DNA from 3 places in the Streptomyces taklimakanensis genome. Region 1 is predicted to be linked to each of the others. Evidence: riboswitches for the same ligand, from Rfam matches in the RefSeq annotation. Region 1 holds a riboswitch; each other region holds the start of a gene.
What was found. A riboswitch is a leader RNA that binds a small molecule or an ion and turns the genes downstream of it on or off. The one in region 1 is predicted to bind cyclic di-AMP.
Positions count from the first base shown of each region.

Region 2: another riboswitch for cyclic di-AMP. It lies ahead of F0L17_RS24505 (C40 family peptidase); the one in region 1 lies ahead of F0L17_RS23450 (transglycosylase family protein).
Region 3: another riboswitch for cyclic di-AMP. It lies ahead of F0L17_RS09560 (LysM peptidoglycan-binding domain-containing protein); the one in region 1 lies ahead of F0L17_RS23450 (transglycosylase family protein).

Region 1 covers NZ_WIXO01000001.1:5,325,354-5,327,545, reverse strand. The annotation lists gene F0L17_RS23450 (transglycosylase family protein) at 57-1,004, opposite strand; cyclic di-AMP (ydaO/yuaA leader) riboswitch at 1,116-1,295, opposite strand; gene F0L17_RS23445 (spermidine synthase family protein) at 1,926-2,192, opposite strand, start outside.
Region 2 covers NZ_WIXO01000001.1:5,563,031-5,565,222, forward strand. The annotation lists gene F0L17_RS24500 (acyl-CoA dehydrogenase family protein) at 1-828, shown strand, start outside; cyclic di-AMP (ydaO/yuaA leader) riboswitch at 1,226-1,382, shown strand; gene F0L17_RS24505 (C40 family peptidase) at 1,387-1,860, shown strand; gene F0L17_RS24510 (NAD-dependent epimerase/dehydratase family protein) at 1,991-2,192, shown strand, end outside.
Region 3 covers NZ_WIXO01000001.1:2,202,860-2,205,051, forward strand. The annotation lists gene F0L17_RS09560 (LysM peptidoglycan-binding domain-containing protein) at 178-882, opposite strand; cyclic di-AMP (ydaO/yuaA leader) riboswitch at 886-1,076, opposite strand; gene F0L17_RS09565 (transglycosylase family protein) at 1,315-2,192, opposite strand, start outside.

The DNA of each region.
Region 1 (2,192 bases):
TCGCTCCGGAACCGCCCGGCGCGGGGCGGTCCCGAAGCGACGGCGAGGGGCCCGGATCAGTACGGACCGTTGACGTTGTCGATCGAGCCGTAGCGGTCGGCCGCGTAGTTGCAGGCCGCCACGATGTTGGCCACCGGGTCGTACTGGCTGTTGGCCGTGCCCGGGACGTGGTAGGCGTCGAAGGTCGGCTTGATGACCTGGAGCAGGCCGATGGAGGGGGTGCCGCGCTGGGCGTTGATGTCCCAGTTGTTGACCGCGTTCGGGTCACCGCCCGACTCGCGCATGATGTTGCGGTGGATCCCCTCGTAGCTGCCGGGGATGCCGTTGGCCCGCATGATGTCCAGGGCCTCGCGGATCCAGCCGTCCAGGGTGTCCGGGTAGTCCTGCTCGGACTGCTGCGCGGTCCGCTCGTCCTGTGTGGCGGTGCGGGCCCGGGTGCGCTCCGAGCGGTCGGCGCGGTCAGTGTCGGCCCGCCGGGCGTCCAGGGTGAGCTCCTGGCCGGGGAAGATCAGGTGCGGGTTGCCGCCCACGGTCTCCCGGTTGGCCTCGTAGACGGCCTCCCAGCCGCCCTCGACGCCGTGGTCGGTGGCGATCCGGTGCAGGGTGTCGCCGCTGACGACGGTGTGGGAGTCCGCGGCCGCGGACTTCCCGTCCCGGCCGTCCTTCCCGATCACGGTGGCGGACCCCGTCTGCGGGGCGGTGGCGTTGTCGGGCGTTCCGGTGTCCTGACCGAGGCCGGCCGCGGGCCCGCAGGTGGGCCAGGCTCCCGGACCCTGGAGGTCGAGCAGGTTCTCGGCGACGGCGATCTGCTCGTCCTTGCCGGCGAGGTCGGCGCGCGGAGCGTACTCGGTGCCGCCGGCGGCCTCCCAGCTGGACTGCGAGAACTGCAGTCCGCCGTGGTAGCCGTTTCCGGTGTTGATGGACCAGTTGCCGCCGCTCTCGCACTCGGCGACCTTCTCCCACACGGAGACGGAGGCCGCGTTGGCGCTTCCCGCGGCGACCATCGGGGCCGCGATTCCCGCGCCGCCGGCCGCGGCGACCAGGGAAATGCGGGAGAATTGACGGGAAATCAGGGTCTTGCTCGGACGACGGTGGCGACCACGAGACATGGGTGTGAGTCCTCTCCCACGCCTGCGGAGTTAGCTGTCGGATTCGGGCCGGAGCAGCCCGGCCTTTCCCCGGTGCGCCAGGGCACCCGGAGACAAGGCTTCACCCCAAGCCGGACCGCCAAAAAGACGTGCGGTCGCGGCACTTACTCGGTTTCCCCGCTCCTGCCGCGGTCGGCTGCGCTCTCTCCACCGGCCGGGCGGCAGGACTCGGCGTCCCGGTGGTGGAGCCTCCGCGATGCCGCGGAGGCGAGGACACATAAACACAGGCAATTCACAGAGACAAGGCGCCGAGCGACCGGATTCCCTCCCCTTGTCACCGAGACGCGGATTTCGACCACCGTACGCACAGGATCTTCACCGTTTCCCGACCCCTCGAAAGGACCGAGGGACGGTCAGATCTCCGTGCGGGGCGGGGAGTCCGAGACGCGGAGGATTTCGATCTCCCAGGGCGCGCGCACCGGGGCGGCACGGATGTGACTCCGGGCACACCATCGAGAAAGACCCGCCTTTACATCGCCCCATTCCAGGCTTAACAGCTTTACCGCCCAGGAAAGAGCAAGCGGACCGATTCCCCGAATTCCGGCGGGCCCGCGCCACACGACCGGGAGGCCCCGCGCCGCACACGAGGAGCCCTGCCCCCCGGGGTCCCGAGGCCCTCGGCCGACACGCCGCCCCGCGGATCGAGCACCCGGCCCGCCCGCTCCGGCGTGGGACCCTCGACCTCCTCCTCGACTCGGGCACGGAAGGGAACGCCGGGGAGCGGCACGGGAACGCCGCTCCCCGCCGATCGGCGCGCGGGGCCTTCCCCGAGGGTCCCTACGCTCCCGGCCCGGGCGCCTTCCTCGCCACATAGACGGTGTTGGTCGCCGCTTCCCGTCGAAAGGGACTGTCGAAGCCCACGACGTGGGCTTCCGCCGTGGCGAAGACCTCCGTGAGCACGGCGGTGAACGGCTCGTCCGGCGGGTCGTCGGACCACAGGGCGAAGACGCCGCCGGGGTGGAGGTGTTCGGCCAGCGAGCGCATCCCGGCCTCCTCGTAGAACGGTGCGTGACTCGGGTGCAGCACGTGGCGCGGCGAGTGGTC
Region 2 (2,192 bases), 240 kb from region 1:
ACCCGCGCGGTCTACGACGAGGCCAAGGACGAGTGGGTGCTCAACGGCACCAAGACCTGGGCGACCAACGGCGGCATCGCGAACGTCCACGTCGTCGTCGCCGTCGTCGACCCCGCACTCGGTTCCAGGGGACACGCCTCCTTCGTCGTCCCGCCGAACACCCCCGGCCTCTTCCAGGGACAGAAGTTCAAGAAGCACGGCATCCGCGCCTCCCACACCGCCGAGGTCGTCCTGGACGACGTCCGGATCCCCGGTCACTGCCTGCTGGGCGGCAAGGAGAAGCTGGACGAGCGTCTGGCCCGCGCCCGCGAACGAGCCGGGAAGGGCGGCGCGGGGGCGCCCTCCGCCGGAGGCAGGGGGAGCGTGGGGAACGCCGCGATGGCCACCTTCGAGGCGTCCCGTCCGGCCGTGGGCGCCCAGGCCGTCGGCATCGCGCGCGCCGCGTACGAGGTCGCCCTGGAGTACGCCGGGACCCGGGTGCAGTTCGGCCGCCCGATCATCGACAACCAGGGCATCGCCTTCCAGCTCGCCGACATGCGCACCCGCATCGACGCCGCCCGGATGCTGGTGTGGCGGGCCTCCTGGATGGCGGCCGCGGGCCGGCCCTTCGAGGCCGCCGAGGGATCGATGTCCAAGCTCTTCGCCGGGGAGACGGCCAAGACCGTCACGGCCCAGGCGATGCAGATCCTCGGCGGCAACGGTTTCACCCGGGAGTACCCGGTGGAGCGCATGCACCGGGACGCCGCGATCTACTCGATCTTCGAGGGCACCAGCGAGATCCAGCGGTTGGTCATCGCCCGCACGATCTCGGGTGTGCACATCCGCTGATCCCCGGGCCCCGCGGGCCCGTTCGGCAGGCCCCTCGCCGGGACCTCCCGGACGCGCCGCCGCACCGTTGCGCGACCCGCCGCGATCACCCGACACGGCGGCGGCCATTCGGGGTGATCGCGGCGGCGTCCGTGGCGCGCGGCGATGCCTCCCCCCAGGTCGTGGAATGCTGAACGACCCTCAACCGTCGCTGGTCAGCGCGGTCTTCCAGGCACGGGGACCCTCCCGAGGGGGCGGTCCCCACCGTCCGGAGACCCGAGTGAGCATGTTCACAAAGGATCCGTGATCGCCCGATTCGGGCCGATGGTGACGCACTATCCGTAGAAGACCGCAAGACCCCGTCGAAGGGCGGGGCCGCCCGGGCGGACGCCGAATCCTGCCGCCGCCCGGGCGAGTCCGGACCGAGACGACGACACGGCAGGAGCGGGAGACCCGAGCACGGCGGATCGCGTCGCACGACGCGGTCCTTGGGGTGAAGCCACATCAGGTGGCCGGGCAACTTCGCCGGCCCGAACCCGACAGGTCATCTTTCGCAGGCGCATGACGAAGGGTTCGCTCATGTCTGCGCACACACCCATAACGGGACGGTTGTCCCGAGCGGGCATCACCACCGCCGTCACCGCCGTCACCCTGGCGGGTACGACACTGATCCCGTCGGCCACGCCCGACGCGGAAGCGGCCACTCCCGCGAACAAGGCGCTCAGGGTCGCGGCCTCCAAAAAGGGGTCGCCCTACCAGTACGGGGCCGCGGGCCCCAGCCGGTTCGACTGCTCGGGACTCATCCAGTACTCCTACAAGAAGGCGGGCAAGAAACTGCCGCGCACCGCGGCGGCCCAGTACAACCGCTCCAAGCGGATCTCCGTCACGACCCGCAGGAAGGGCGACCTGGTCTTCTTCCACTCCGGCGGCAGCGTCTACCACGTCGGCATCTACGCCGGCGGCGGCCGGGTCTGGCACTCCCCGAAGCCGGGCAAGACCGTCCGCAAGGAGAGGATCTGGACCAAGAACGTGCGGTACGGGCGCGTGAGGTGACACCGGGTCGGGTCGGGCCCCACCGGGCCCGGCCCGACCCGGTTCGCACGATTCCGGTTCGGCTCCCGGCGATTCCGCCGAGGGCGTGAAGTCCTTCCCCCGCCACCGGCCGGCGGGAAGGCTCGTCCCCATGAGACTTCTGGTGCTGGGTGGAACGGAGTTCGTCGGACGCGCGGTCGTCGAGGAGGCGATCGAGCGCGGTTGGGACGTGACGGTCCTCCACCGGGGGCGACATCCCGCGCCCCGCGGTGTCACCGCCCTGCACGGCGACCGCACCGAGGGCCGTGCCGGCCTGGCCGCGTTGGAGCGGGCGGCGGCCGACGGGGGCTGGG
Region 3 (2,192 bases), 3.1 Mb from region 1:
TGCCATACGGCGGAACGGCAGGTTAAACCGCAGCTCAGAGGGGCTGGGATGAGTTTGTTTCCAAATTGAATAAACCCGGTGCGGCGCGCCCTTCCCACAGGGGGAACACACACCGCACCGGGCCGGCTCCGGCCGGTGACCGTCCGGTGGGGGCGAACGTCGAACCGACCGGAGGACTCAGACCCGGAGCTGCTGCCCGGGGAAGATCAGGTTGGGGTCGTCGCCGACGACGTCCTTGTTGGCCTCGTACAGCTCCTGCCAGGTGGTGCCGTGGTCGGCGGCGATCGCCCGGAGCGTGTCGCCGGACTTCACGGTGTACGCGTCCTCGACCTCCCGGTCCTCCATGCCGCCTGCGGTGCTCTCGGCGCTCTCGGCGCTCTCGGTGGTCCCGGTGCCGGACCACGAGCGCTCCCGCTCCTGGGACTGCCCGGAGTGCGAGTACGTCCGGGACTCCGCGCCCCCGGCACTCCCCCGCCCCCCGGCGCCGCCGTCGGGGTCCACGTTCGCCGCCGGCCCCCCGGCCGTGAGGCCGCCCGCGTCGGCACAGGCCCAGGCGCGCGGCCCCTGCATGGCCAACAGGCGCTCGGCGACCGCGATCTGCTGCTCCTTGGTGGCCAGGTCCGCGCGCGGCGCGTACCGGGTGCCGCCGGCGGCCTCCCAACTGGACTGCGCGAACTGCAGTCCGCCGTAGTAACCGTTGCCGGTGTTGATGGACCAGTTGCCGCCGGACTCGCACTGGGCCACCTGCTCCCAGGTGTCCACGGAGGCGGCCGAAGCGCCCGGCGCGCCCGCCACCGGGGCGGCGATGGCGGCGCCCGTCAGGGCCGCGGCCCTGACGGCGCGGGCGGTACGACTGTCGTGACCCTTGCCAGAGAACAGCATCGACGTCCCTCTCACCGACGCCTACGAGGTGAGCTGTCGGGTTCGGGCCGTGAGCAGCCCGGCCGCGCGGGACGCGGTGTCCCCGCGCGGCTTCACCCCAAGCCGCCGTGCTCCGTACGCACGGCCCGTCCGTGTGCACGGCCCCGGCGGCGCCTACCTGGTTCCCCCGCTCCTGCCATCGGCGCTGACGCGACGACTACCCCACCGGCCGCCGGCAGGATTCGGCGCTGCGGTCGGTGGCACTCGCGGTCGCGAGCGAGACGACGGTAAGCACACCGGGACATACACCTCAAAGCATGTCGATTCCCGGGCATTCACCCTTATCGCCCCTCGTGGAGGTGAATCCCCGCAGGTCAGGGAAGCGCCGTTAGGCCTGACGGGAAGGACACGCCGTGGTAACCCGGGAGGGTCATCCGGGAGCGGCCTTTCGGATCAACCGAGGCCGAGCTCCTGGCCCGGCAGGATCAGGTCCGGGTCCTCGCCCACGACCTCCCTGTTGTTCTCGTACAGCTCGATCCAGCCGCCCCGGACCTCGTGCTCCTCGGCGATCAACGCCAACGAGTCGCCGGGACGCACCAGGTGGGTCGTCGGCGCCGGCGCGCCGGACCCGCCCGGCTCCAGGCCACCGGCGAACTCGGCGCGCGCGGAACGGTCGATGCGGTCGTCCTCGTCGACCGGGCGCTCGTCCCCCGTGGCCCGACGGTCGTCCTCCCGTCCCTCCACCGCCTTCTGCCGCTCCAGCTCCAGCTCGCGCGGGTCCCGCTCGCCGCGGTGCCGGCCGGTGCCCTCCCGGGCGTCGGCGTCGACGTCCGCCTCGGCACCGGCTTCGGTGTCGGTGTCGGTGTCGGTGCCCGTCCCGGCACCGGTGTCCGTCCCGGCGTCGGAGTCCGCATCGGCACCGGCTTCTGTGTCGGCGTCGGTGTCGGTCCGCGGCGCACGGTCGGTCCCGTCGGCGCCGGCGCCCTTCTCCGACTCCGCGCCACCGGTCCCCTCGGCGGCGCCGGTCCCGGAGGTGTCGCCGCGCCCCGGAGCCTCCCCGGGGCCGTCCGCCCCGCCCTCTCCGCCGCCGCCGGGAGCGTCCCCCTCCTCGCCCTCGACGGGCAGCAGGAGATCGGGATCGATGGCGGGCGCCTCGCCGGTGGTGTCGTGGCGCAGCCCGGCGTTGATCCCGCAGGAGGGCCAGGCGTACGGCCCCTGGTCGGCGAGGATCTTCTCGGCGACCGCGATCTGCTGACTGCGGCTGGCGAGGTCGGGGCGCTCCGCGTAGGCGGTGCCGCCGTACTGCTCCCAGGTCTCCTGGGTGAGCTGGA